Regions from separate parts of the Streptomyces sp. NC-S4 genome, predicted to be linked through region 2. Evidence: riboswitches for the same ligand, from Rfam matches in the RefSeq annotation. Region 2 holds a riboswitch; the other holds the start of a gene.

Region 1 (14,424 bases), 1.3 Mb from region 2:
CGTCGAGTCCGTCGAGGAGGACAGCCGGGCCAGTGGCGACGACTCCTTCGGCCACGGCGGGGGGTGGGGGTTCCCGGGCGTGTGACGTGCGGCCGCGCCGACCGTCACCAGCCGAAGACCGGAGCGGTGTCGAAGACCGGCGGCAGCAGGCCCTTGCGGTCCAGATTGACGAAGGCGTACGAGCCGGGCGGGCCGGGGTAGAACGCGAACCGCTCGCCCAGCGGCAGGTCGCGCAGGACCGTCGGCCGCGCCCGGCGCACGCCGTCGGCCAGACCGCGGTGGGTGAGGTACGTCCACCAGGGGCCGGAGGTCACCACGCCGACCCGGCCCCGGCCGGTCGGGGCCAGCCCGCGGACCTCCTCGCCGTCGGCGCCCGCGTGCCACAGGCGCCGGCCGTCGGTGAGGGAGTAGGCGGACACGCCGGTGCGCTCGCCCTGCTTCACCGCGGTGACCAGCGTGTCCCCGGTCAGCACCGGGGGCGGCTCGGACAGCAGGTCCCCGTCCGGACCCGAGGCGGGTACGGAGCCGCGCACGCGGCCCGTGTCGTCGAGCAGGAGCACCGCGTCGATGCCCCTTTCCGCGGTCTCCGTGACGCGCAGGACCGGCGGGACGGCGGACAGCACCCGCACCTCGCGCAGCCGGCTCGCCGTCGGCAGCGCGGTCTGCCAGGCGCGGGTTCCCGTACGGGCGTCGACGGCCGTGATCCGGGCGCTGTCGCCGCACTCCTCCACGTACAGGGCGTGCCGCTCCGAACCGTCGACCGCCTTCACCGTGCAGTCCGCCGGGACCGGAACCCGCCAGAGCTCCTGGCCGCCGCGCAGGTCGAGGCCGGTCACCGTGTCCCGGTCCGCCACGACGGCGCTCGTCCCCGCCGCGGCCACCAGGGCCCGGCCGGTGTCCCGGGTCCACCGGACCCGGCCCTCGGCCAGGTCCACGGCGACGACCTGCGAGCCGCACGCCCCCACGCTCTCCCCGTACGCGAGGAGGCCGGTGCCCGACGGGCTCGTCCGGCTGAGCGCGCACAGCGGCGTGCGCTCCGGGGCGGGCAGCCGCCAGCCCCTGCGGCCCTCCCCGTCGTAGGCGACGAGGCCGTCGGTGCGGGCCCGTACGAGCATTCCGGGCGCGGGCGCCCAGACGCCGACCGGGGCCGCCGCCGGATGCACCGGCGCCTGCCACCCGGACAGGTCCAGCTGCGGGCCGCGGATCTGCTCGAAGCCCAGCCAGCCGGGCGCCAGCGCGGCCGTCGCCACGCAGGCGGCGATCACCCGGACGCGCACCGGGGCGCGGCCGTGGCCGCGCCTCCCCGGTATGCGCCACAGCAGCCACGCGGCGGCGGCGCACAGCGGGGCGAGGAGCGCGAGGGCGGTCGTGCCGCGCGGGCAGCTGTCGATCCCGCAGATGCGGCCGGGCCCGCTGGTGAGCACCAGCTTCACCAGGAGGACCAGGTACAGGGCCGCCACCGCCGCGAACGCGGCGGCGGCGGCCCGCGCGACGTGTCCCATGAGCCGTACGGGCCGCGGTCGTTCCATGTCCATGATCCCCCTCGGCCGCAGCCTAACCGGGGGCCTTCGGCTCAGAGCGCGGAGCCTCCGGTGGCGTCGACCACGCGCCCGGTCACCCAGCGCGCGGCGTCGGAGGCGAGGAAGCCGACGACGTCCGCGATGTCGTCGGGGCGGCCGACCCGGCCGAGCGCGGAGAGGGAGGCGGCGTGCGCCTCGGCCTCGGCGTTGCCGCGCAGCCAGCCGGCGTTGACGTCGGTGTCGACGATGCCGGGGGCGACCGAGTTCACGGTGATCCCGCGCGCGCCGAGGGCCTTGGCGAGGTTCAAGGTCAGGGTGTCGAGCGCCCCCTTGGTGGCCCCGTAGGCGAGGATCTCGGGCATCGCGATGCGGGCGGCGCCGCTGGAGATGTTGACGATGCGGCCTCCGTCGCGCAGCCGCCCGAGGGCCTCCTGGACGACGAAGAACGGTGCCCGGACGTTCACCGCGAAGACCCGGTCGAAGTCCTCCTCGGTGATCTCGCCCAGCGGAATGGGCAGTCCGATGCCCGCGTTGTTGACGATGATGTCGACCCCGCCCAGCCCCAGTTCGTCGTACGCCGCCCAGAGCGCGGCGGCGGAGCCGGAGCTGCCGAGCTCGGCCCGGAGGGCGAAGGCCCGGCCGCCGTCCTTCGCGATCCGCTCGACGGTCTCGCGGGCGGCCTCCGCGTCGCTCGCGTACGTGAGCACGACCGTGACGCCGTCGGCGGCGAGCCGCTCGGCGATGGCCCGCCCGATGCCCCTGCTGCCGCCCGTGACCAGCGCGTTCTTGCTCATGACGAATCCCCCTAATTTCCTTAACGATCACTACAGAATGAACGTAGCACGACTTCCGTAACGGTCGCTACAAAAAACTAGGCGCGGGCCGCCGCGATGAAGGCCCGGATCAGCGCGGGGTCCTTCACGCCGCGCTCCCGCTCCACCCCGCTGGACACGTCCACGCCCCACGCCCCGGTGGCCGCGAGCGCCTCCCGCACGTTGCCCGGGTTCAGCCCGCCGGCGAGCAGCCAGCGCCCCTCGGGCGCGGTGAAGTCCGCCGCGCCCCAGTTCCACGGCTTGCCGGAACCCGGGTCGGGCGCGTCCAGCAGCAGCAGGTCCTCGCCGTACTCACCACAGCGCTCCACACGCTCGGCGGTGGCCCGCAGCAGGGTCCGGCCCTCGGCGCGCAGCGCCGCGAAGTCCCCGGGCCCCTCCTCGCCGTGCAGCTGCACGCCCCGCACACCGCTCTCCTCGGCGAACCGGCGCACCTCCGCCACGGCCTGACCCCGGAACACCCCGACGGTGAGCACGCCCTCCGGCACCCGAGCGGCGAGCTCCCGCGCGGTGGCGGCGTCCACGGTCCGCGGACTCCCGGGCGCGAAGACGAACCCGACGGCGTCCGCCCCGGCGGCCACGGCCACGTCGACGTCCTGCGCGGTCCTGAGCCCGCAGATCTTGACGAAGAGATCGCTCATGCGACCAGTCAACCAAACCCGCCGCACCCACGGGTGGCACGTCCCACAAGCCGGGCACGGCCGCCCCGCCGTCGCCAGCCTGGGACGAGGCACGCACCCACGGCACAACAGCCGCCCGGCTCCTGAACACCGTCGAGGAGATGGACACGCCGAAAGGCTTCAAGGCCGGTCTCCGCGAGCCGCTGCACGTCCCGGAGCCGTTCGGCTTCGACGTCGACGCCACCGGCCCGGACGGAAGGAGCCCGTCGTGAACCACACCCGCTGGAAGCTGACCCGTGAGAAGACAGCCGCACAGGGGTATGCCGAGTCGGCCGAGGTGCGGGCGGAACGAGCCGAGATCCGGCTGGCCATGGCCTTCGCCAAGGCCGTCTACGAGCGGCGCAAGGCGCTGGGTCTGTCCCAGGCCCAGTTGGCCGAGCGGGCCGGGCTCACGCAGGCGAAGGCCTCCCGGGTGGAAGGCGCCGACGCGGTGCCCACGCTGCCACTGCTGCGCCGCCTCGCACACGCCTTGGACGCGGGTCTGACCATCGCCCTCGACGAGGACCGCGAAGAGGTCACCTTCACCGCTCACCCCGCCGCCTGAGGGCTCGGCCGGGAAACGCCCGAGGGCGGCACCCCCGTGGGGGTGCCGCCCTCGTTCGAGAACAGCCGATCAACCGTGGCCGGAGCCGGGGTCGATCAGAAGTCCATGTCACCGCCCGGCATGCCGCCGCCCGCGGGGGCACCGGCCTTCTCGGGCTTGTCGGCGATGACGGCCTCGGTCGTCAGGAACAGCGCGGCGATCGACGCGGCGTTCTGCAGCGCGGAGCGCGTGACCTTCGCCGGGTCGATGATGCCCTCGGCGATCATGTCGACGTACTCGCCGGACGCGGCGTTCAGGCCGTGACCGATCGGCAGGTTGCGCACCTTCTCGACGACGACGCCACCCTCGAGACCACCGTTGACGGCGATCTGCTTGAGCGGGGCCTCCAGGGCGAGCTTCACGGCGTTGGCGCCGGTCGCCTCGTCACCCTCGAGCTCCAGCTTCTCGAAGACCGCGGAGGCCTGCAGCAGGGCCACGCCACCACCGGCGACGATGCCCTCCTCGACGGCCGCCTTCGCGTTGCGAACGGCGTCCTCGATGCGGTGCTTGCGCTCCTTGAGCTCGACCTCGGTCGCGGCACCGGCCTTGATGACGGCCACGCCGCCGGCCAGCTTCGCGAGGCGCTCCTGGAGCTTCTCGCGGTCGTAGTCCGAGTCGGAGTTCTCGATCTCGGCACGGATCTGGTTCACGCGACCGGCGACCTGGTCGCTGTCACCGGCACCGTCGACGATGGTGGTCTCGTCCTTGGTGATGACGACCTTGCGGGCGCGGCCGAGCAGGTCGAGACCGGCGTTCTCCAGCTTGAGGCCGACCTCCTCGGAGATGACCGTGCCGCCCGTGAGGATGGCGATGTCACCGAGCATGGCCTTGCGGCGGTCACCGAAGCCCGGGGCCTTGACGGCGACGGACTTGAAGGTGCCACGGATCTTGTTGACGACCAGGGTGGAGAGCGCCTCGCCCTCGACGTCCTCGGCGATGATCAGCAGCGGCTTGCCGGACTGCATGACCTTCTCCAGGAGCGGCAGCAGGTCCTTGACCGAGCCGATCTTGGAGTTGACGATCAGGATGTACGGGTCGTCGAGAGCCGACTCCATACGCTCCATGTCGGTGGCGAAGTACGCCGAGATGTAGCCCTTGTCGAAGCGCATGCCCTCGGTGAGCTCCAGCTCCAGACCGAAGGTCTGGGACTCCTCGACGGTGATGACGCCTTCCTTGCCGACCTTGTCCATGGCCTCGGCGATGAGCTCGCCGATCTGGGTGTCGGCGGCGGAGATGGAGGCCGTGGAAGCGATCTGCTCCTTGGTCTCGACATCCTTCGCCTGGGCGAGCAGGGCGGCGGAGACGGCCTCGACGGCCTTCTCGATACCGCGCTTGAGGGCCATCGGGTTGGCACCGGCGGCCACGTTGCGCAGACCCTCGCGGACGAGCGCCTGGGCCAGGACGGTGGCGGTGGTCGTACCGTCGCCGGCGACGTCGTCCGTCTTCTTGGCGACTTCCTTGACCAGCTCGGCGCCGATCTTCTCGTACGGGTCCTCGAGCTCGATCTCCTTGGCGATGGAGACACCATCGTTGGTGATCGTGGGGGCGCCCCACTTCTTCTCAAGGACGACGTTGCGACCCTTGGGGCCAAGGGTGACCTTGACGGCGTCGGCGAGCTGGTTCATCCCACGCTCGAGGCCGCGGCGGGCCTCCTCGTCGAACGCAATGATCTTGGCCATCTGAAGTGGTCCTCCCGGACAGCGGTGGATTGCTCCTGGACCGCGCCCGCGCCCGCGACGGACGGCCTGCGTGCCCGGCGGTTCCTTCCCGCCGGACCCTGCGGGCCTCACCGACCCGGTCCTCGTTCAGTAGCACTCTCAACCGGAGAGTGCTAACGCCAATGATTAGCACTCGACCCCCGAGAGTGCAAGCGGCTTCGAAGAAGCCCCAAAGAGGGGTGGCGGTCGGGTGACGGGTGGGCGCAAGCGGCTTGAGGTGTTGCCCTGCTACTACCGGGCACACCACGAGGGGCCCCATCCCGTGTCCAGGATGTGGGCCCCTCGTGGTGTTCCAGGTCTTCGCTGAAGACTGTGCGTCGGTGGTCGATCGCTCCAGGACTAGCCGAGTGCGAGCTTGACCATGTCCGCCTGCGGACCCTTCTGGCCCTGCGAGATCTCGAACTCGACCCGCTGACCCTCTTCAAGGGTGCGGTACCCGTCCATCTGGATGGCGCTGTAGTGGACGAACACATCCGCACCACCGTCGACCGCGATGAAGCCGTAGCCCTTCTCCGCGTTGAACCACTTGACGGTGCCCTGAGCCATGCCTAACTCCCCTATTACTGGCCCTTGCGCAGGAACGCACTTCACGATCCCGGGTCAGAACTTGCGTCGGAACGCGTCGACCGAGGCTGAATGTATCTGCGCGGATGCGGTCTGCAACAGGTCATTCCGATGAGAATTCTGGACACCGAGAAACGTTGAAATAGAGTGAAAAGTTGCCATACTCCAGGGCAACTCGGGCCTGACATATCTCGCCAAAGCCCCATACCGCACCCGCACATTGGCCCGATGTCGACCCTCAGGCGGCCCGTTCATATGCGGCGGGCAAAAACAGCGGAGGGGACTTCCCCAACCCTACCGTGCCCAATCAAGCAGAATTGCCCCCTCCGCTTTTGCGGAGGGGGCAATTTCGGTTTAGGTCCGGATGCTCAGCAACCGCCGGCGACGGCCGGGATGATCGAGACGCCGGCGCCGTCCGGCGTCGCCGCCTGCAGCCCGCCCTCGAAACGCACGTCGTCGTCGTTCACGTAGACGTTCACGAAGCGGCGCAGCTTGCCCTGGTCGTCCAGGACGCGCGCGGCGATGCCCGGGTGGTTCTGCTCCAGGGACGCGATGACCTCGGCGAGGGTCGCGCCTTCGGCCGGGACCTCGGCGACGCCGCCGGTGTAGGTGCGCAGGATGGTGGGGATGCGGACGTTGACGCTCATGGCGCTACTGCCTTTCCGGGTGCAGGAGGAAGAGGATCAGGCGAGGCCGGCGGCGCGGAACGCGTCCAGGCTCGGACGGATGGTGGCGGTCTGCCCGCTGTCCGCGGCCACCGCCTCCAGGGTCTTGAGGCCGTCACCGGTGTTGAGGACGACGGTGGTCAGCGTCGGGTCGAGCTGCCCGCCCTCGATGAGCTTCTTCGTCACGCCGACGGTCACGCCGCCCGCGGTCTCGGCGAAGATGCCCTCGGTCTGCGCGAGGATCTTGATGGCCTCGACGACCTGCTCGTCGGTGACGTCCTCGACGAAGCCGCCGGTGCGGCGGGCGATGTCCAGGACGTACGGGCCGTCCGCCGGGTTGCCGATGGCGAGGGACTTGGCGATGGTGTTCGGCTTCTGCGGGCGGACCACGTCGTGCCCGGCCTTGAAGGCGGTGGACACCGGGGAGCAGCCCTCGGCCTGGGCGCCGAAGATCTTGTACGGCTTGTCCTCGACGAGGCCGAGCTTGATGAGCTCCTGCAGACCCTTGTCGATCTTCGTCAGCTGCGAGCCGGACGCGATCGGGATCACGATCTGGTCGGGCAGCTGCCAGCCGAGCTGCTCGCAGATCTCGTAGGCGAGCGTCTTGGAGCCCTCGCCGTAGTAAGGACGCAGGTTCACGTTGACGAAGCCCCAGCCCTCGCCCAGCGGGTCGCCGATGAGCTCGGAACAGAAGCGGTTGACGTCGTCGTAGTTGCCCTCGATGCCGACCAGGTCGCCGCCGTACACACCGGCCATGACGACCTTGCCCTGCTCCAGGTCGTGCGGGATGAACACGCAGGAGCGGAAGCCGGCCCGGGCGGCCGCGGCGCCGACGGCGCCGGCCAGGTTGCCGGTCGAGGAGCAGGACAGGGTGGTGAAGCCGAAGGCGCGGGCGGCCTCGACGGCGATGGCCACGACGCGGTCCTTGAAGGAGTGCGTCGGGTTGCCGGAGTCGTCCTTGACGTAGAGCTTGCCGGTGATGCCCAGTTCCTTGGCCAGGTTGGCCGCGTCCACGAGCTTGGTGAAGCCGGGGTTCAGGCTGGGCTTGGACGCCACGTCGGCGGGGACGGGCAGCAGCGGCGCGTAGCGCCAGATGTTGTTGGGGCCGGCCTCGATCGCGGCGCGCAGGGCCTCGGGGTCGCCGGTCGGCAGGTCGTAGGCGACTTCCAGCGGTCCGAAGCACTCGGCGCACGCGAAGATGGGGCCGAGCTCGAAGCGGGTACCGCACTCGCGACAGGAAAGGCCGTTGGCAGGTCCGAGATCAACAGAGGTGGCGACAGTCTGTGCAGCCATGATGGCGAGGCCCTTTCTCCTCATCTTCCCCATGGCGCACTTCGCCATGAGACGGAATTGGCACCTTCCCTAGCCGGGGACCTCGCTGACGAGCGCTGACGCGCGATCGCGAGAACCGACTGGAGGGTTGCCGGGGCTTCAACGGGCCGTGTCCCTCTGCCCCTCTGGATGAGCGGTATGGCACCGGCACACGCGCTCTGTGGCGCGCCGGTGCGTTTGTGCGCGGGGACCCCCGGCATGCGGTGGTCCTTCGCGTTGTTCAAGACTGTAACCGAAGGCCCGCGCGGTTGAGACAGGCGTCCGAACCGCGAGATGGATCACATAAGGGCGAATATCGCCGACACGCAGGGAGTGCTGAGGGTGCTGGAAGAGGTGGAGCGATGGCTGGCCGACCGCTCCTGGTCCGCCGCCGACCGACCGCTCGACCAGCTGCTCGACCGGAAACGGGCGGCCGGGACCACGGTCAGCGTGGTGCTGCCCGCACTGGACGAGGAGGCGACGGTCGGCGCGATCGTCGAAGTCATCCGGCGTGAGCTGATCGAGGGACTGCCGGTCCCCCTGGTGGACGAGCTGGTCGTCATCGACTCGGGCTCCGCCGACCGGACCGCGGAAACCGCGGCGAAGGCCGGGGCCCGGGTGGTGCACCGCGACGAGATCCTGCCCCGCGTCCCGGCACTGCCCGGCAAGGGCGAGGTGCTGTGGCGCTCGCTGCTGGCCACCGACGGGGACATCGTCTGCTTCGTCGACGCCGACCTGCGGGACTTCTCCGCCGCCTTCGTCTCCGGCATCGTCGGACCGCTGCTGACCGACCCCGACGTGCAGTTCGTCAAGGCCATGTACGACCGGCCGCTGGGGGACGCCCCGGGCCAGGGCGGCCGGGTCACCGAGCTGGTCGCCCGCCCGCTCCTCAACCTCCACTGGCCGCAGCTGGCCGGCTTCGTGCAGCCGCTGGGCGGCGAGTACGCCGTACGCCGCTCCCTGCTGGAGCGGCTGCCGTTCCCCGTCGGCTACGGCGTCGAGCTGGGCCTGCTGGTCGACGCGCTGCACACGGTCGGGCTGGACGCACTGGCACAGGTGGACGTGGGCGTACGGGTCCACCGCCACCAGGACGGGCAGGCGCTGGGCCGGATGGCCGCGGCGATCTACCGCACCGCGCAGGTACGGCTGTCGCGCGGGCACCTCGTACGGCCCGAGCTCACGCAGTTCGAGCGCGGGCCGGAGGGTTTCCGGCCCCGGACGTACCCGGTGGACACCGAGGAGCGGCCGCCGATGGCGGGCATCGAGGAGTACGCGCTGCGTCGCGTGGCGTGAGCGAACGTACGGTTTGAGCGGGTGCGGGCCGGGCTAGGTTGGCGGCATGGCTTCCCAGGTGCTCGTCGCCGCGAACCGCGGCCCCCTCTCCTACGCCGTCGCCGAGGACGGGACGCTCAGCGCCCGGCGCGGCGGGGGCGGTCTCGTCTCCGGACTCTCCACGGCCCTCGCCGAGCAGCCGGAGGCGCTGTGGATCTGCGCGGCGCTGTCGGACGCGGACCGGGAGGCGGTCCGCCGGGGCGTGTCCGAGCCGGGCGTCCGGATGCTGGATATCGATCCCACGATGTATGACGACGCGTACAACGGAATCGCCAATTCTGTGCTGTGGTTCACACATCACCACCTGTACGACATCCCGCGCGAACCGGTCTTCGACACCGGTTTCCGCCGGCGGTGGGAGTCGTACGAGCGCTACAACCAGGCCTTCGCCGAGGCCCTGGCCGAGGAGGCCGGACAGGGCGCGCGGGTGCTGGTCCAGGACTACCACCTGGCCCTGGTGCCCGGACTGCTGCGGACGCTCCGTCCCGACCTGCGGATCGCGCACTTCACGCACACCCCGTGGGCCGCGCCCGGCTATCTCGCCATGCTGCCCGACACGGTCCGCGAGACCCTGCTGTGGGGCATGCTCGGCGCGGACGTGCTCGGCTTCCACACCGAGGCCTGGGCGGCCGAGTTCCTCGGATCGGCGCGGCTCGACGACGCGTGGGGGCGCTCCGAGGTGCGCGACGGCGCGGTGGTGGAGCACCGGCGGTACACGGTGTGGCCGACCCGCACCACGCACGTGCGCGCGTACCCGCTGGGCGTGGACGGGGACGAACTGCGGGCGCTGGCGCACCGGCCGGAGGTGAACGCCAAGCTGGCGGAGCTGCGGGCGGAGGTCGACGGCCTGCGCACGATCGTCCGTGTGGACCGCACGGAGCTGTCGAAGAACATCCTGCGCGGCCTGTGGGCCTACCGGGAGCTGCTGACCACGCGCCCGCAGTGGCGTGGCCGGGTGGTCCACCTGGCGTCGGCGTACCCGTCGCGGCAGGACCTGACGGGGTACCGGGACTACACGCAGTCGGTGAAGGACCTGGCGGCGGAGATCAACGCGGAGTTCGGCACGGAGGACTGGCAGCCGGTGCTGGTGTCGGTGAAGGACGACTTCGAGCGCTCGCTGGCGGCGTACCGGCTGGCGGACGTGGCGCTGGTGAACCCGGTGCGGGACGGGATGAACCTCGTGGCGAAGGAGATCCCGGTGGTGTCGGAGGCGGGGTGCGTGCTGGTGCTGTCCACCGGGGCGGGGGCGTACGAGGAGCTCCGCCAGGACGCGCTGACGGTGAACCCGTACGACGTGACGCAGACGGCGGACGCGCTGCACGCGGCGCTGGCCATGCCGGCCGCCGAGCGCACGGAGCGCACCAAACGCCTCGCCGCTGCCGCGACGACCCTCCCCCCGACGGCCTGGTTCGAGGCCCAGCTCGCGGCCCTGGCCTGACCTCGTCCGCCTGCGGCACCGCTGCTGGGGCTCTGCCCCAGACCCCGCTCCTCAATCGCCGGAGGGGCTGGAAAATCCAGCCCCGCCGGCGATCGAGGCGCGGGGGTTCGGGGCAGAGCCCCAGCAGTCGGCGGTCAGGTGCGGATGGCCTCGGCCAGGGCGGCCAGGAAGGCGGCGACCGGGCCCGGGCCCGGGAGGACCAGGTCGGCCCGGGCGGCCAGCTCCGGCACCTCCGCGGAGCCGCTGCACACCAGCAGCCCCGGCAGGCCGTCGGCCCGGCCCTTCTCGACCGCCGAGAACGCCGCCAGGTCGCCCAGGTCGTCGCCCGCGTACAGCACCGCCTCCGCGTCCCGCTCCGCCAGGAACTCGGTCAGGGCGACGCCCTTGTCCATGCCGGGCGGCCTCAGCTCCAGCACCGCCCGCCCCGGCTCGACCATCAGCCCGTGCCGAGCCGCCAGCTCCGCCAGCGGCTCCCGCAGTGCCGCGAACGCCGCCGCCGGGTCCTCCGCCCGGCGGGTGTGCACGGCCAGGGCCCGGCCCTTCTCCTCGATCCAGGTACCGCGCCAGGCCCCGATGGAGTCCAGGAACCCCGGCAGCTCCGCCCGGACCGCCGCCACGCCGGGGTGCTCGGCGGGCGCGTGGACGATGCCGGTGACGGCGTCCCACCGTTCGGCTCCGTAGTGGCCGAGGACGACCATGTGCTGGAGGCCCGGGACTCCGGCGAAGCCTCCGTATCGGACGGCGACACCGGCCGGCCGGCCGGTGATCACCGCCACCGAGTCGACCTCGGGTGCGAGTGCGGACAGGGCCGGGACGGCTCCGGGGTGGGCTCGGGCCTGGTCCGGGTCCGGGACGATGTCGGCGAGGGTGCCGTCGAAGTCCAGGGCGACCACGGACCGGCGGGGTACGCGGAGCAGGGCTTCGAGTCCCTCGCGTCCGGCTGCGGTGACGGGCATCGGCAGGTCGTGCGGATGACTCCCCATACGCACGACCCTAACGGCCGGGCGGTGCCACGGCTACGGCTATCGCCGGGCTCGCTGGGCCTCGCGGATCCTGCGCAGCCGGTTGACCGTGCCCGGGGCGTGGGCCAGGGCCCGCGGGTCGTCCATCAGTGCGTTGAGCAACTGGTAGTAGCGGACGGGGGTCATCCCCAGCCCTTCCCGGATGGCCCGTTCCTTGGCTCCGGGCCCGGGCCAGGTGCGTCCCTCGTACGCGAGCACCGCGGCCTCCGTGGCCGTCAGCTGCCCCTCGTCCGTCATACCGCCAGATTAACGCCGCGCTCTGACACCTGGCCCGCCGCCACCGGTCAGCGCGGGTCCGACGCCCGGGCGGCCGTGGCGATCTGCTCCAGCACCTTCGCGGGCTGTCCGCCCGGCTGGACGGTCTTGCCGATGTTCTGCTTGATGTCCTCGCTGACGCCCGCCCAGGACTTCTTGCCGACCGGGTACAGCCGGGAGTTCGGCAGGGCCGTCAGGAAGGGCTTCAGCTGCGCGGCCGAGCCGCCCGTGGCGGCCTGCTTGGCCTGGTAGCCGCTGGTGGTGGCGGGCAGCAGGTCGTACTTCTCGGTGAAGGCCGTCACGTTCTTCGGCTGGTACAGGAAGTCCAGGAACTTGCCGGACTCCTGGCGGTGGCCGTTCTTGAAGGCCATGATCCAGTCCGCGACGCCCATCGCGGGCTGGTCACTGCCGTCGGAGGTGGGCAGCGGCACCATGCCGAACTTCACGCCCTTGGCGGCGGCCTGCTTGAGCAGGGTCGGGTGCCCGTTGAGCATGCCGACCTCGCCCTTGGTGAAGCCGTCGAAGGCGGCCTGGCGGTCCAGCTTGCCGGGCTCCACGGGGCCGGTCAGCCCCTGGCCGACCATCTTGTCCCGCAGGAACTCCAGCGCCTTGACGTTGGGGGCGGAGTCGATCGCGTAGGACTCCTCGTTGTCGGTGTAGCCGCCACCGCCCGCGAGCATCCACATCATCGTCTCGGCCTGTGCCTCCTCGCGGCCCAGCGGGACCGCGAAGGGAGTGGGCACGTTCGCGGCCTTGAGCTTCTTGGCGGCGGCTTCGAGGTCCGCCCAGTTCTTCGGCTGCCAGCCCTTGGCGTCCTTGCCGATCACACCGGCGTCCGCGAGGAGCTTCTCGTTGTAGAAGAGCAGCCGGGTGCTGGAGACGAAGGGCATGCCGTACTGGACCTGCTTGACCTTGCCGGCGTCGGCGAGCGGGCCGAGGAAGTCGGCCTCGGTCTTCACGGAGAGCAGCTCTTCCGCCGAGTACAGCTTGCCGGCGGCCGCGTAGTCGGAGTAGGCGCCGATCTGGGCTATGTCGGGGGCCTTGCCGGCCTTGACCATCTCGGCGACCTTGGCGTCGACCTCGGACCAGGAGTAGACGCTGACCTCGACCTTGGTGCCCGGGTTGGCCTTCTCGAAGCCCGTGGCGAGGTCCTTCCAGTACGCCTCGGAGGAGTTCTGCGGATTGTCCCCGTAATCGGCCGCCACGACCCGCAGGGTCACCTCGTTGTCTCCGGTGAGCCCGTCGAGGGCTCCGCAGCCCGTCAGCGTCACGGCAGTCAGGCACAGCACGGCGCCGGACGCGGCCAGGCTCAGGTAACGGCCCTTCACAGTTCTCCATCCACCCCTTCTTGTACGTACGATCCACGTAAGGTCTACACCACTTTGGCGGCTCGTCCACATCGGGCTCCCGACCTGTGCCCCGAATTTGTATGGCCGCTCAACAATCTCCCCCATTGGACTAGACCTTTCCCCGCCGAGCACGCGAGACTGTCTCTGTGAAACCCGTGAAACACGTCATCGCCCTCGATGTGGGCGGCACCGGGATGAAGGCCGCCCTCGTCGCCGACGACGGCACCCTGCTCCATGAAGCACGCCGGGCCACCGGCCGCGAGCGGGGCCCCGACGCCGTCGTCGAGACGATCCAGGAGTTCGCCGCCGAGCTGCTCGACACCGGCCGGGAACGCTTCGGACGGCCCGCCTCGGCGGCCGGCGTCGCCGTCCCGGGCATCGTCGACGCCGAGCACGGGATCGCCGTCTACGCGGCGAACCTGGGCTGGCGCGACGTACCGATGCGCGCCCTGCTCAGCAGCCGCCTCGGCGGCATCCCCGTGGCCCTCGGCCACGACGTGCGCACGGGTGGACTCGCCGAGGGGCGCATCGGCGCCGGCCGGGGCGCCGACCGCTTCCTCTTCGTCCCGCTCGGCACCGGCATCGCCGGAGCCATCGGCATCGCCGGCCGCATCGAGGCCGGCGCCCACGGCTACGCGGGCGAGATCGGGCACATCGTGGTGCGCCCGGGCGGCCCCGCCTGCGGCTGCGGCCAGCACGGCTGCCTGGAGACCCTCGCCTCCGCCGCGGCCGTCAGCCGCGCCTGGGCGGCCGCCTCCGGCGACCCGGAGGCCGACGCCGCGGACTGCGCCGAGGCCGTCGCGTCCGGGGACGCACGCGCCCGGGAGGTCTGGCTGGCCGCCGTCGGCGCCCTCGCCGACGGACTGGTCACCGCCATCACCCTGCTGGACCCGCGCACGCTGATCATCGGCGGCGGGCTGGCGGAGGCCGGGGAGACCTTGTTCACCCCACTACGGACGGCCGTGGAGGAGCGCGTGACGTTCCAGCGGCTCCCCCACATCGTTCCGGCTGCCCTCGGGGACACCGCCGGATGCCTGGGCGCAGGGCTGCTCGCCTGGGACCTACTCGCCACGGAGGTACCTGCCTGATGTCCGGAAGCGCGCACAGCACTGTTCTTTCGGGCGCCAGGGTGGTGCTGCCCACCGGAACGGTGGCGA
Region 2 (14,424 bases):
GCCGAAGAAGCCCGTCATTTACGACCAGGCGCAGATCGACCAGCTGGCCGCGTACATCGCGTCCCTCGGTGCCGGTCCGATCACGCCGACCGCGAAGCAGTACGACCCGGCGGGCGCCGACATCGCCAACGGTGGTGAGCTCTTCCGCAACAACTGCGCGCAGTGCCACAACTTCACCGGCGAAGGCGGCGCGCTGACGAACGGCAAGTACGCCCCCAACCTTGAGGACGTCTCGCCGAAGCACATCTACGAGGCCATGCAGACCGGCCCGCAGAACATGCCCTCCTTCCCCGACAGCACCATGCCGGAGAAGCAGAAGAAGGACATCATCGCGTACCTGGAGAACGTCAACGGCGAGAAGTCGACCAGCCCCGGCGGCCTGAAGCTCGGTGGCCTCGGCCCCGTCTCCGAGGGTCTGTTCGGCTGGATCTTCGCCCTGGGTGCGTTGATCGCTGTCGCCGTCTGGGTCGCGGCCCACACCGCTAAGGCCAAGAAGTCATGAGTAGCCAAGAGATTCCCGAAGACAAGCACCTGCCGAGCGAGCAGGGCGACGCCCACCACGGCGTAGCGGTCGCGGACGACCCGTTCGCCGACCCGGGCCTGCCGGTCCACAAGCCGCGCATCCAGGACATCGACGAGCGGGCGGCGAAGCGCTCCGAGCGCACCGTCGCGATGCTCTTCACGCTGTCGATGCTGGCGACGGTCGCCTTCATCGCGTCCTACGTGATCTTCCCGGTCGACAAGATCGTCTACATCTTCCCCATCGGGAAGGTCAGCGCGCTCAACTTCTCGCTGGGCATCACCCTGGGCGTGGCCCTCTTCTGCATCGGCGCGGGCGCGGTCCACTGGGCCCGCACCCTGATGTCCGACGTCGAGGTCGCCGCCGAGCGCCACGAGATCGCCGCTCCGCCGGAGGTCAAGGCGCAGGTCCTGCAGGACTTCGCCGACGGCGCGAACGAGTCCGGCATCGCCCGGCGTCCCCTGATCCGCAACACGATGCTGGGCGCGCTGGCCATGCTGCCGCTGTCCGCCGTCATGATCATGCGCGACCTGGGCCCGCTGCCCGAGGACAAGCTGCGCAAGACCCTGTGGGCCAAGGGCAAGCTGCTCATCAACCAGAACACGATGGAGCCGCTGCGTCCCGAGGACGTCCTCGTCGGTTCGCTCACCTTCGCCATGCCGGAAGGCCTGGAGGAGGAGCAGCACGACTTCCAGGTCCAGATCGCCAAGGCCGCCCTGATGATCGTCCGCATTCAGCCGGAGGACATCAAGGACAAGAAGGAACTGGAGTGGTCCCACGACGGGATCGTGGCCTACTCCAAGATCTGCACCCACGTCGGCTGCCCGATCAGCCTGTACGAGCAGCAGACGCACCACGTGCTCTGCCCGTGCCACCAGTCCACCTTCGACCTCTCCGACGGCGCCCGTGTCATCTTCGGCCCGGCCGGTCACGCGCTTCCGCAGCTGCGGATCGGCGTGAATGACGAAGGCTTCCTCGAAGCGCTCGGCGACTTCGAAGAGCCCGTCGGTCCTGCATTCTGGGAGCGCGGATGAGCACCAGCGTCAACAACGAGCGCAAAGCGCCGGCCGGCGAGCGCGTAGCTGACTGGGCGGACGGCCGCCTGGGCATCTACAGCCTCGCCAAGGCCAACATGCGCAAGATCTTCCCGGACCACTGGTCCTTCATGCTGGGTGAGATCTGCCTCTACAGCTTCATCATCATCATCCTCACGGGTGTGTACCTGACGCTGTTCTTCCACCCGAGCATGAACGAGGTCGTGTACCACGGCTCGTACGTGCCGATGCAGGGCGTCATGATGTCCGAGGCCTTCGCCTCGACGCTCGACATCAGCTTCGACGTCCGTGGTGGCCTGCTGATCCGTCAGATCCACCACTGGGCGGCGCTGATCTTCGTCGCGGCCATGGTCGTGCACATGATGCGCGTCTTCTTCACCGGCGCGTTCCGCAAGCCGCGTGAGGTCAACTGGATCTTCGGCTTCCTGCTGCTGGTCCTCGGCATGTTCACCGGCTTCACCGGTTACTCGCTGCCGGACGACCTGCTCTCGGGTACCGGTGTCCGCTTCATGCAGGGCGCCATCCTGTCCGTCCCGGTCGTCGGCACGTACCTGTCGATGTTCCTGTTCGGCGGGGAGTTCCCGGGCGGCGACTTCGTCGCACGGTTCTACTCGGTGCACATCCTGCTGCTGCCCGGCATCATGATGGGCCTGCTCGTGGCCCACCTGATCCTGGTCTTCTACCACAAGCACACCCAGTTCGCGGGTCCCGGCAAGACGAACAACAACGTCGTCGGCATGCCGCTGCTGCCGGTCTACATGGCCAAGGCCGGAGGCTTCTTCTTCCTGGTCTTCGGTGTCATCGCGGCCGTCGCGGCGATCGCCTCGATCAACCCGATCTGGGCGCTCGGCCCGTACCGCCCGGACAACGTGTCCACCGGCGCGCAGCCCGACTGGTACATGGGTATGCCGGAAGGCCTGATCCGAGCCATGCCCGGCTGGGAGATCAACATGTGGGGCCACACGCTCGTCCTGGGCGTGTTCATCCCGCTGCTGCTCTTCCCGCTGGTGCTCGGTGCGATCGCCGTCTGGCCGTTCATCGAGTCCTGGGTCACCGGGGACAAGCGCGAGCACCACATCCTGGACCGCCCGCGCAACGTCCCGACCCGTACGGCCTTCGGTGTCGCCTGGATCGCGGAGTACATCGTGCTCCTCATCGGCGGCGGCAACGACATGTTCGCCCAGTACTTCCACCTGTCGATCAACTCGATCACCTGGTTCGTCCGGATCGGCTTCTTCGTCGTCCCGGTCCTCGCCTTCATCGTCACCAAGCGGATCTGCCTCGGCCTCCAGCGCCGGGACCACGACAAGGTGCTGCACGGTCGCGAGACCGGCATCATCAAGCGTCTGCCGCACGGTGAGTTCGTCGAGGTCCACGAGCCGCTCCCGCAGGGCAAGCTGCACACCCTCACCGCGCACGAGCAGTACAAGCCCGTCGAGATCGGCCCGACGGTCGACGAGAACGGTGTCGAGCGCAAGGTGAAGGCCACCGAGAAGCTGCGCGCGAAGCTCAGCAAGGGCTTCTACGCCGAGGGCAACCAGATCCCGAAGCCCACGGTGGAGGAGTACAAGGAGATCCAGTCCGGCCACGGCCACCACTGATCCCCGCATGAACGCATGAGGGACTGATTCCGGTCAGTCCTGGTGTCGCCACGGCGAGAGCCCCGTCCAGTGTCTGGACGGGGCTCTTTGCCGTAACCGGGGCTGGATAGGCTGAACCCTGACCGATCAGACGTGGAATCCTCCACCGACAGCAGGAGCGGACCATGAACGTTGCGACCCCGGCAGGCGGCGACAGCGTGGCGGCCCGTGGCTGGCCGGGCGTTCTCGACGCCCTGCTGACCGGCCAGGACCTGCGCGCGGAGGACACCGCCTGGGCCATGGACCGGATCATGCGGGGGGAGGCCACCGACGCCCAGATCGCCGGCTTCACGGTCGCGCTGCGGGCCAAGGGGGAAACGGTCGAGGAGATCAACGGCCTCGTACGGGCGATGTACGCGCACGCCAACCTCATCGAGGTGCCGGGCCGCACGGTGGACATCGTCGGCACCGGCGGCGACGGGGCCAAAACGGTGAACATCTCCACGATGTCGGCCGTCGTGGTGGCCGGGACCGGCGCCAAGGTCGTCAAGCACGGCAACCGGGCCGCGTCCTCCGCGAGCGGCTCCTCGGACGTCCTGGAGAAGCTCGGGGTGAACCTCCACCTGAGCCGGGAACGGGTCGTGGAGGTCGCCGAGCAGGCCGGCATCACCTTCTGCTTCGCCGTGAAGTTCCACCCGGCACTGCGCCATGTGGCCGCGGCCCGCAAGGAACTGGGCATCCGGACCTTCTTCAACGCGCTGGGCCCCCTGACCAACCCGGCCCGGGTACGCGCCCAGGCGACCGGCGTGGCCGATCCCCGGATGGCCCCGATCATCGCGGGCGTGCTCGCCGAGCGCGGCTCGTCCGCGCTGGTCTTCCGCGGTGACGACGGCCTGGACGAACTGACCACGACGTCGACCTCGCGCGTCTGGTGGGTCCGCGACGGCAAGGTCTCCGAGCAGGCCTTCGACCCCCGTGACGTGGGCATCTCCCTGGTCGACGTCTCCGCCCTGGCCGGCGGGGACCCCTCGTACAACGCGGACGTGGCCCGCCGCCTGCTGGCCGGCGAGACCGGCCCGGTCCGCGACGCCGTCCTGCTGAACTCGGCGGCGGCCCTGGTCGCCCTCGACCCGGGCCCGGGCACCCTGGAAGAGCAGATCACGGCCGGTATCGCCCGGGCGGCGCAGTCCATCGACTCGGGTGCGGCCCGAGCCGCCCTGGAGCGCTGGGTGACGGCCAGCAACGCCTAGACGGTCTGGGCCGAAACGGCGCGAGGACGACGACCCCGGTCCACCATGCGGACCGGGGTCTTGCGTACGCGCGATCATGTGGCAGGATGCTGACCAGGTCACGAGTGACAGCGTTTAGGCCCCGGCTTGCTGTCCGGCAACCCTCCTTCCGTGGCGGGGTGCCCCGGGTGATGACCAGGTCGTAGGCAGCAAGGCCTACGGCAAGCGCGGATCCCTCGACACCAGGGGTCCTGGTCTTCTCGAGGAGCTTTTTCCGTGAGCAAGCGAATGCGATAGGGCGACTCCGCCCCCACTTCAACCCTCGGACCAGGGTCGCTTCCGTGTACCCCCGCCCAGCGCGTCCGAGGACTCTCCCGTACCCCGGACGGCCGCAGAGCCGTACCCGCGTACGGGCACACCGAAGCCATTCAGCCCTGCCTGCCGGGAGATACCGCCATGTCCGCATCCCTGAACGCCGCCGTCGCCACCGCCGCCGCAGCCACCGCCGACCCCGCCTGTGCCGAGCCGCTCGCGGTCCTCGGCCGGGACGTCACCGTCCCGCTCGTCACCGGCGGCGAGGTCACCTACGCGGCCCTCGACTACGCGGCCAGCGCCCCCGCCCTGCAGCGCGTCTGGGACGACGTGGCCGCGTACGCCCCGTACTACGGCAGCGTGCACCGCGGCGCGGGATACCTCTCGCAGCTCTCCACCGACCTCTTCGAGCAGAGCCGGGTCACCGTCGCCGAGTTCCTCGACTGCCGCCCCACCGACCAGGTCGTCTTCACCCGGTCCACCACCGACTCGCTGAACCTGCTCGCCGCCGTACTCCCCGCCGACTGCCAGGTGTTCGTCTTCGAGACCGAGCACCACGCCTCGCTGCTGCCGTGGACGAACGCCCACGTCACCTACCTCAACGCCCCGCGCACCCCGGCCGAGGCCGTCGCCACCCTGGAGCGGGCCCTCGCCGACCGCGACCCCTACGGACCGGCCCTGGTCTGCGTCACCGGCGCCTCCAACGTCACCGGCGAGCTGTGGCCGGTCAGGGAACTCGCCGCCGCCGCGCACGCCCACGGCGCGCGCATCGTGCTGGACGCCGCCCAACTGGCCCCGCACCACCCCGTCTCCGTGCAGGAGCTGGACGTCGACTGGGTCGCCTTCTCCGGGCACAAGCTCTACGCGCCCTTCGGCTCGGGCGTGCTCGCCGGCCGCGCCGACTGGCTCCAGCAGGCCGACCCCTACCTCGCGGGCGGCGGCGCCTCCCGGAAGGTGGCCCGGCGCGAGGACGGCGGCGTGGACGTCGAGTGGCACACCACCGCCGCCCGCCACGAGGCCGGCTCCCCGAACGTCATCGGTGTCTACTCCATCGCCTCGGCCTGCAAGGCCCTGACCGAGGCCGGCTTCGAGAACCTCGTCGCCCGCGAGCAGCAGCTCATCGCGAAGGTCCGGGAAGGCCTGGCGGAGGTCCCGGCGGTCCGGATCCTCTCCCTCTTCGGGGACGACGCCCCGCGGGTCGGCGTCATCTCCTTCGTGGTGGACGGCTGGAACAGCTCCCACTTCGCCGCCGCGCTGTCCGCCGAGTACGGGATCGGCGTACGCGACGGCCTGTTCTGCGCCCACCCGCTGGTGCGCACCCTGCTGGGCAGCGAGCCGCAGGCCCAGGGCGAATGCGGAGCCCCGGAGGCCGCCCCGGGCGAGCGCTCCCTCAACGCCATCCGCGTCAGCTTCGGCGCCGGGACCCCCGACGAGCACGTGGAGCGCTTCCTCGGCGCCGTGCGGGAACTGGTGACCTCCGGAGCCAAGTGGCAGTACCGCACGGAGGAAGGCCGCTGCGTCCCTGCCGTCTGACGGGGCGCGCCGCCGCTTCCCCTGCGGGGTGCTCGGCGGTTGGTGGTGCGGGCTGTCCCCGCGGGGGCTGCGCCTCAATCGCCGGCGGGGCTTGGAGGGGTGGGGCGGGGCCCCGCACGAGGGTCTCCTCGGCTCGGCGCGCGCGGCCCTGTCTCGGCCAGACGGCCATGGTCGCGCCTCGTCCTGCGGGGACCCTCCTGCGTGTCCCCGCCCCACGGCAGAGCTTCGACAGCGACGGCCCGCCCTCTTCCCGGAGAGCCTGCGCCGCCGGGCGGGGGGAACCCGGCCGTCTTCCCGGTGGGCATGCGGCTGAGGGGTGGGGGGACGGGGCGGGGTGTCCCCGCAGGACGAGCGCGCACCACCGAGCACAGCCGAGACATGCCGTACCGCGCGAGCCGAGGAGACACCCCGCCCCGGCCCCCCGCCCCGACCCCGGCCGACAGGCCCGCACCATCCAGCCCCGCCGGCGATTGAGGCGCGGGGTCCGGGGCAGCGCCCCGGCAGACGGCCCGAGCCGCCCAAGCCGGCGCTAGGCGTCCAGGCCGATCGCGAACGCCGCTTCCAGGTCGTGCTGGGAGTACGTGCGGAAGGCCACGTGGGTGTCCGTCGCCTCGACGCCCGGGATCTTGCTGATGCGGCCCGGGATGATGTCCGCCAGGTTCTCGTGGCGGGCCACGCGGACCAGCGCGATCAGGTCGTACGTCCCCGTGACGGAGTAGACCTCGCTGACGTTCTCGAGGGCGGCGATGGACTCGGCGATCTCGGGGATCCGGTCCACGCTGGTCTTGATGAGCACGATCGCGGTGATCACGGCTGGCTGTCTCCCTCGGTGGCCGTCGCTGGTCGCCTCACTCTAGTCGTACCCCGATAGCGGGCCCACGCGTAGAGGAAGCCGACCGAGAAGCCCACCAGATGGGCCAGATAGGCGACTCCCGGCCCGCTGTCGGCCCGCTGCGCCGCCACCCACTGGAGGGCGAACCAGAACAGCAGCACCATCCACGCCGGGAACCGCAGCGGCAGGAAGAAGAGGAACGGGAAGAGGCTCGTCACCCTCGCCCGCGGGAGCAGGAAGAGGAAGGCGCCCAGGACGGCCGAGATCGCGCCGGAGGCCCCGACCAGCGTCTGCGGAGAGCCCGCGTTGGCCGCCGCGTACGCCGCCATCGCCAGATACCCCGTACAGAGGTAGAAGGCGAGGAACGCCGGGCGGCCCATCCGTTCCTCCGCCATCGCGCCGAAAACATACAGAAAGAGCATGTTTCCGAGCAGATGCAGCCAGCTGCCGTGGACGAACAGCGCCGTCAGCGGGGTCAGCCAGGCGCGGGGCCCGCCCGTGAACAGCTCGTCCGGGACCACGCCCCAGCGCCGGAAGTAGGCCGTTCCGGCGGAGAGCAGCTCTTCCCCCGTGCCGTAGGCCTGGTTGAACCCCGAGGCCGGGCCGAGCAGGAACACCACCGCGCAGCCCGCGATCAGCGCATGGGTGACCACCGGTCCCCGGGCGGCCTCGCGAACGGCCCGCCACCTTACGATCATGTGACAGAGCATGACGCAAGCGGACCCACCTGAAGCGGTGGCAGGCCGTAGGGTTACGAGCTGCGGTCCGCAGGACGACGCATACGGCGGCGCGGGCGGCTTTAATTGAATCAGCTACGAAGGAGAGAGCGGCCCGATGACGGTTCCCCTGCCGACCGACACCACCCGGTGGCGCTGCACCCTGTGCGGCAATCTCACGCGCTTCGACGTGACCCGTTCGTCGAAGGTCGTGGAGTACGTCCACCTGGACCTCGCCGGGGAGCCCAAGGTCGAGGAGCGCGAGGTGGTCAATGAGACCATCGAGTCGGTCCGCTGCCGCTGGTGCAACGCGGTGGACCAGATCGAGCTCGTGGACAGGCCGGGCGCGGACTCCTGACGGAGGCGCACCCACAGGAAGATCACGGTAGGGGTGACGGATTGTGGAGCCAGCAAGCGGCGCTGAGCCGGCCGACGCGGCCGGCGACGCCGCCGAGGCGCTCGACCACCCGCTGCCGGAAGGCGTGCGGCGCCGGGTCGTCGCGCTCGTCTCGGATGCCTTCGGCGCGCTGACGGTCGCGGACCTCCCGGCGCAGCTGCGCCAGTACGCCCGGTTCACCCCGACCCGGCGCGCCAAGTTCGCGGGCAACGCCATGGCCGCGGCGGTCGAGACCGACCCCGTGTTCCGCAGCCGGGTCGCCGAGAAGCTGCGCGAGGCGCAGGCCGACCTGGCCACCGCGCTGGAGGCCGGCGCGCCCCCGGCCGCGGCGGATCCGCTGGACGTGGCGGCCGCCGCCTTCGTCCTGCGCCCGGCCGGCTGGGTCAAGCTGGTGGCCGCCGCGGGCGAGGAGGCGCAGCGCGCCGACGCCGAGCGGGTCGGCGAGGAGACCCGGCGCGAGCTGGAGCGGCTGCGCGAGGAGCTGGCCCACGCGCGGGAGCTGCAGCGTGCGGGCGGGGAGCAGGTCCGGGGCGAACTGGACGCCGCCCGCAAGGAAGCGGAATCGCTTCAGCGCAAGCTGCGCAGTGCCCTCAGCGACGTCAAGCGGGGTGACGCGGCCCTGCGCAAGGTGAATGCGGAGATCGACGGGATCCGCGGCGACGCGGCCGCCAGGGTGGCGGCCGCCGAGAGCGAGACCCGGCGGCTCAAGGCCCGTCTCGCGGAGGTGGAGGCGGCGTTGGAGACCTCGCGCCGGGCCACCCGCGAAGGGCGCAGCATCGAGGACATGCGGCTGCGGCTGCTGCTGGACACCGTGCTGGACGCGGCCCAGGGGCTGCGCCGGGAGCTGGCCCTGCCGCCGGTGAACACCCGCCCTGCCGACACGGTCGACGCGGTGGAGCCGGGCCGGATGACGCCGAAGGACATCGCGGCGCGGGCCCTCTCGGAGACCGATCCGGCGTTGCTGGACCAGTTGTTGGCGCTGCCCCAGGCCCATCTGGTCGTCGACGGCTACAACGTGACCAAGACGGGCTATCCGACGATGCCGCTGGAGAAGCAGCGGCTGCGGCTGCTGGGCGGGCTGTCGATGCTGGCCGCGCAGACCGGCGCGGAGATGACCTGTGTCTTCGACGGGGCGGAACTGGCGGCCCCGGTGCTGCTCGCGCCGCCGCGCGGGGTGCGGGTGCTGTTCTCCAAGGCCGGGGTGACGGCGGACGAGCTGATCCGCCAGCTGGTGCGCGCGGAGCCGCCCGGCCGGCCGGTGGTCGTGGTCTCCACGGACCGGGAGGTCGCCGACGGGGTGGCCAAGGCGGGCGCGCGCCCGGTGACGTCCGCATTGTTGCTGAAGCGGCTTTCGCGCGTTTCGTAACTCCTTGCCGCAATGCCCGAATTGGTGGGACTCGCGGGGGACGCACCGTCAAGTGACCTGCACAGAGCGTGCGCTGTAGGTAAAGAACCTGGTCGGGCGGCGAGTTTTTTCCCGGCAGGATTTGAACTGATCACAGATGGGTCACTAGGGTCTGCTCAAACCTTCGTGCGGTAGATCACTCATTCGGGGTGGCAGCGAAGGTGCTGCCGAGTTGCGTTCTTCGGCGGCTCCCAGGAAGAAGGAGCTCGCCTTCGTGGCGTCCCACCGTCGACCCAAGCAGCCGAACCGCGCTCGTGTGACCGTGCTCACCTCGGTCGCGGCCGCGGCCGTCGCCCTCACCGCGCAGAGCGCCTCCGCCGCGCCGGCGAAGCCGAGCAAGGACGAGGTCAAGAGCCAGGTCGACGCGCTCTACGAAGAGGCGGAGCAGGCCACCGAGAAGTTCAACGGGGCCAAGGAGCGCCAGGACAAGCTGGAGAAGGAGATAGGCCAGCTGCAGGACCAGGTCGCGCGCGGCCAGGGCGAACTCAACGAGCTCCGCAGCGCGCTCGGTTCGATGGCCAGCGCCCAGTACCGCAGCGGCGGCATCGACCCCTCCCTCGCGCTCCTCCTCTCCGAGGACCCCGACAGCTACCTCGACAAGGCCTCCTCCCTGGAGCACCTGAGCGCCAAGCAGGTCGAGGGGGTCCAGCGGATCCAGGACAAGCAGCGCACCCTCGCGCAGCAGCGCCAGGAGGCCGCCGGCAAGCTCGCCGACCTCGACGCCACCCGCAAGGAGCTCGGCGAGAAGAAGAAGGTCTCCACCGAGAAGCTCGCCGCGGCCCAGGCCCTCCTCAACACCCTGACCACGCAGGAGCGCGCGGCGCTCAAGGACGAGGAGTCGCGCGCCAGTCGCGCCGACGGCCAGCGCGTCGACCTCGGCAACGTCAAGGCCTCCGGCCGCGCCGGCGCCGCCCTCGAAGCCGCCAAGACGAAGCTCGGCTTCACCTACCAGTCCGGCGGCACCGGCCCCACGGTCTACGACTGCTCCGGGCTGACGCAGTGGGCCTACAAGCAGGCCGGCGTCAACATCAGCCGCACCACCTTCACCCAGGTGAACGACGGCACCCGCATCGGCCGCAGCCAGCTGCAGCCCGGCGACCTGGTCTTCTTCTACGGCGACCTGCACCACGTCGGCCTCTACGCCGGCAACAACATGACGCTGCACGCCTCGAACCCGCGCAGCGGCATCAAGTACGAGTCCATGGACAACATGCCGTTCCAGTTCGGCGTCCGCGTCGGCTGATCCGCTCCGCCCCGCGGTCCGGGACGCGCCGCACGCCGCCCATCCGGGCGAATTCCACGGCCTCCCTCTGACCACACGCCCCGCCGGTGACCTGCGTCTCCTGCGGGGCGTCGGCATGTGCGCCCACCGGCGGTCGTTGGTCGGTGCGTGGTCGCGCCGCTACTGTCTGCCAGCGCGGAACCCGGCACACGGCCGTCCACGGAGGGCGGACCCGGGCCCCGCACAGCGGAAGGGAGCGGTTTCACGTGGCGTCCCATCGCCGGGCCGGGCTCGGCAGCCTCGACCGGAGCACGAAGGTCACCGTCCTCACCGCCGCCGCCGCGGCCACCGCCGCGGTCGCCATGACGGGCGTACCCGCGAACGCGGCACCCGGCTTCCCGTACGAACCCGGCGGCGGGACGAGAACCGGCATCAGCGCCCAGGTCGACCGTCTCTTCGAGGAGGCCGAGCAGGCCACCGAACGCTTCAACGAGGCGGGCGAGAAGGCCGACCGGCTCCGCGTCGAGGTCAACCGGGCCCAGGACGCCGTGGCCCGCGGCCAGGAACGCATCAACACCCTGCGGGGCATCCTCGGCACCTTCGCCGGAGCCCAGTACCGCAGCGGCGGCATCGACCCCGCCGTCGGGCTGATGCTGTCCGAGGACCCAGACGCGTACCTGGAGCGGGCCGCCGCCCTCGACCGGCTGACCGGCCGCCAGGCCCGCCAGCTCGACGAACTCCGCGAGGAGCAGCGCGAACTCGGCCAGGAGCGCCGGGAGGCAGCCCGCAAACTCGCCGAACTCGACGCCCTGCGCTCCGACGTGGCCCGGCACAAGAGCTCCGTCACCGCGAAGCTCGCCGCCGCCCGGCGGCTGCTCAACGCCATGCCCTCGGGGGAGCGGGCCGACTACGAACGCTCCTCGCGCTCCGCGGGCCGCCCCGAGGGACTGCCCGAGCTGTCCTCCTTCGGCCCCTCCTCCGGACGCGCCGCGACCGCCGTGATGGCCGCCCGGGCCGCGGTCGGCCGGCCGTACGTATGGGGCTCCACCGGCCCCAGCAGCTTCGACTGCTCCGGGCTGATGGTCTGGTCGTACCGGCAGGCCGGGGTCTCACTGCCGCGCACCTCGCAGGCCCAGCGGCACGCCGGCCGGCAGGTGCCGCTGTCGCAGGCCCGCCCCGGCGACCTGGTGACGTACCGCTCGGACGCCAGCCACGTCGGCATGTACGTCGGCAACGGCCAGGTGGTGCACGCCCCGTACCCCGGGGCCCGGGTCCGCTACGACCCCGTCGGGATGATGCCCGTCTCCTCGGTGACCCGGCCCTGACCGCACCCGTGCGTACGATCGTCGGATGCTCCCCGTCCGCCGGTCCCTGGTACGCGTGCTGCCGCTCCTGCTGAGCGCGCTGCTCGCGGGGTGCGGCGCGCCCGCTCCGCGGGACGGCGCCGAGCGGGACATCCGGGAGGCCGTCGCCGACTGGTCGCGGACGCCGCCCGAGCGGCTCGCCGGGATTCCGCTGGAGGGCTGGGCGTACGAGGTCTCCGCGGTCCGGCGGGACGGCGCCGGGGCCACCGTCCGGGCGGAGCTGCGCTACCGGCTGACCGGCTACGACGCGGCCGCGGCCGGGTCGGCGCGCGAGGTGCGCCTGATCCGGGACGGCGGGCGCTGGCACGTCACCGGGGACCGGGCCGCACCGGGCGCGCTGCCGCAGCTGTGGGACCAGGGCCCGGTGGCGGTGGTCCGCGGGGCGCACTCGCTGGTGCTGGGCGTCGGGCAGGACGCGGGGACGCTGTCCGCGATCGCGGCGGAGGCCGACCGGGCGGCGCCCGCTGCGGGCGCCGCCTGGCCGGAGCCCTGGGCGGGCCGGGCCGTGGTGCTGGTCCCCGGATCCCTGGAGCGGATGGCGGAGCTGCTGGGCCGCCCGGCCGCCGAGTACCGGGGCATGGGGGCCGTCACGACGGGCCGGGTGGGCGCGGCCCCCGCGCCGGCCGACCGGGTCGTGGTGAACCCGCAGGGGTGGGCGGAGCTCAGCCCGGCTGGCCGCGGGGTCGTCCTGACCCACGAGGTCACCCATGTGGCCACCCGGGCGGCGACCACCGCCACCACCCCGCTGTGGCTCTCCGAGGGCTTCGCCGACTGGGCGGCCTACCGCGGTACCCCGGCCACCCCGGAGCGGGCCGCCCCGGCGCTGGCCCGGGCCGTACGGCGGGGCGAGGTGCCCGGCGGGATGCCCCGGACGGAGGACTTCGCCTTCGGCGGCGATCCGGAGGCGCTGGCCCGGGCGTACGAGGGCGCCTGGCTGGCCTGCCGGCTGATCGCGGACCGATGGGGCGAGGCGGCGCTCGTGGACCTGTACGGGCGGGCGGGGCGCGAGCCCTGGCCGGTGGCGGTGCGGGGCGCCCTCGGAACGGACCCGGACGCACTGACGAAGGACTGGCGGGAGGCCCTGCGGGCGGAGTTCCGCTGAGGGCGTCCGGTACGTTGTCAGCGATGCACAAGACGCTGATCGTGACCAACGACTTCCCGCCGCGCCCGGGCGGTATCCAGGCCTTCCTGCACAACATGGCGCTACGGCTGGATCCCGACCGGATCGTCGTCTACGCCTCCACCTGGAAGCACAGCGCGGAAGGGCGCGAGGCCACCGCGGCCTTCGACGCGGAGCAGCCGTTCCAGGTGGTCCGGGACCGGACGACGATGCTGCTGCCGACCCCGCGCGTGACGCGGCGGGCGGTGGGCCTGCTGCGCGAACACGGCTGCGAGTCCGTGTGGTTCGGGGCGGCGGCCCCGCTCGGGCTGATGGGCCCCGCGCTGCGGCGGGCGGGGGCGCGGCGGATCGTGGCGACCACCCACGGGCACGAGGCGGGCTGGGCCCAGCTGCCGGCCGCGCGGCAGTTGCTGCGCAGGATCGGCGAGGGCACCGACACGCTGACCTACCTGGGGGAGTACACGCGCTCGCGGATCGCCTCGGCGGTGACGGACCGGGCGGCGGCCCGGATGGTGCAACTCCCGCCGGGGGTCGACGAGAAGACCTTCCACCCGGGATCGGGCGGGGCGGAGGTCCGGGCCCGGCTCGGTCTGACGGACCGGCCGGTGGTCGTCTGCGTCTCCCGGCTGGTGCCGCGCAAGGGGCAGGACACGCTGATCGAGGCGATGCCGCGGATCCTGGCGGCGGTGCCGGACGCGGTCCTGCTGATCGTGGGCGGCGGGCCCTACGAGGCGGACCTGCGGGAGCTCGCGGTCTCCACCGGGGTCTCGGACTCCGTCGTCTTCACCGGAGCCGTCCCGTGGTCGGAACTCGCGGCCCACTACGGAGCGGGTGACGTCTTCGCCATGCCGTGCCGGACCCGCCGGGGCGGGCTGGACGTGGAGGGCCTCGGCATCGTCTACCTGGAGGCCTCGGCCACGGGCCTGCCGGTGATCGCGGGCGACTCGGGAGGGGCGCCGGACGCGGTGCTGGACGGCGAGACGGGCTGGGTCGTGCGGGGCGGGTCCCCCGAGGACGCGGCGGACCGGATCGTCACCCTGCTGAAGGATCCGGAGTTGCGCCGCCGGATGGGCGAGCGGGGCCGCGAGTGGGTCGAGGAGAAGTGGCGCTGGGACCTCCTGGCGGAACGCCTGCGCGAG

What was found. A riboswitch is a leader RNA that binds a small molecule or an ion and turns the genes downstream of it on or off. The one in region 2 is predicted to bind S-adenosylmethionine.
Region 1: it holds a riboswitch for S-adenosylmethionine, as region 2 does, so the genes downstream of both, thrC (threonine synthase) here and ACXNSR_RS11570 (aminotransferase class V-fold PLP-dependent enzyme) in region 2, are expected to answer to the same signal.

The regions. Positions count from the first base shown of each region.
Region 1 is NZ_CM135937.1:3,972,457-3,986,880, forward strand. Features, by position in the region: gene ACXNSR_RS17450 (protease inhibitor I9 family protein) at 1-85, shown strand, start outside; gene ACXNSR_RS17455 (outer membrane protein assembly factor BamB family protein) at 105-1,529, opposite strand; gene ACXNSR_RS17460 (SDR family oxidoreductase) at 1,574-2,314, opposite strand; gene ACXNSR_RS17465 (phosphoribosylanthranilate isomerase) at 2,392-2,991, opposite strand; gene ACXNSR_RS17470 (helix-turn-helix domain-containing protein) at 3,239-3,574, shown strand; gene groL (chaperonin GroEL) at 3,670-5,292, opposite strand; gene ACXNSR_RS17480 (cold-shock protein) at 5,671-5,877, opposite strand; gene ACXNSR_RS17485 (MoaD/ThiS family protein) at 6,264-6,542, opposite strand; gene thrC (threonine synthase) at 6,579-7,853, opposite strand; SAM riboswitch class I at 7,871-8,028, opposite strand; gene ACXNSR_RS17495 (glucosyl-3-phosphoglycerate synthase) at 8,214-9,164, shown strand; gene ACXNSR_RS17500 (alpha,alpha-trehalose-phosphate synthase (UDP-forming)) at 9,211-10,641, shown strand; gene otsB (trehalose-phosphatase) at 10,776-11,624, opposite strand; gene ACXNSR_RS17510 (DUF3263 domain-containing protein) at 11,664-11,900, opposite strand; gene ACXNSR_RS17515 (extracellular solute-binding protein) at 11,948-13,246, opposite strand; gene ACXNSR_RS17520 (ROK family protein) at 13,423-14,355, shown strand; gene nagA (N-acetylglucosamine-6-phosphate deacetylase) at 14,355-14,424, shown strand, end outside.
Region 2 is NZ_CM135937.1:2,646,866-2,661,289, reverse strand. Features, by position in the region: gene qcrC (cytochrome bc1 complex diheme cytochrome c subunit) at 1-502, shown strand, start outside; gene qcrA (cytochrome bc1 complex Rieske iron-sulfur subunit) at 499-1,554, shown strand; gene qcrB (cytochrome bc1 complex cytochrome b subunit) at 1,551-3,176, shown strand; gene trpD (anthranilate phosphoribosyltransferase) at 3,341-4,405, shown strand; SAM riboswitch class IV at 4,502-4,618, shown strand; gene ACXNSR_RS11570 (aminotransferase class V-fold PLP-dependent enzyme) at 4,841-6,229, shown strand; gene ACXNSR_RS11565 (Lrp/AsnC family transcriptional regulator) at 6,759-7,040, opposite strand; gene ACXNSR_RS11560 (rhomboid family intramembrane serine protease) at 7,037-7,759, opposite strand; gene ACXNSR_RS11555 (hypothetical protein) at 7,896-8,135, shown strand; gene ACXNSR_RS11550 (NYN domain-containing protein) at 8,176-9,540, shown strand; gene ACXNSR_RS11545 (C40 family peptidase) at 9,794-10,822, shown strand; gene ACXNSR_RS11540 (C40 family peptidase) at 11,068-12,126, shown strand; gene ACXNSR_RS11535 (hypothetical protein) at 12,152-13,267, shown strand; gene ACXNSR_RS11530 (glycosyltransferase family 4 protein) at 13,291-14,424, shown strand, end outside.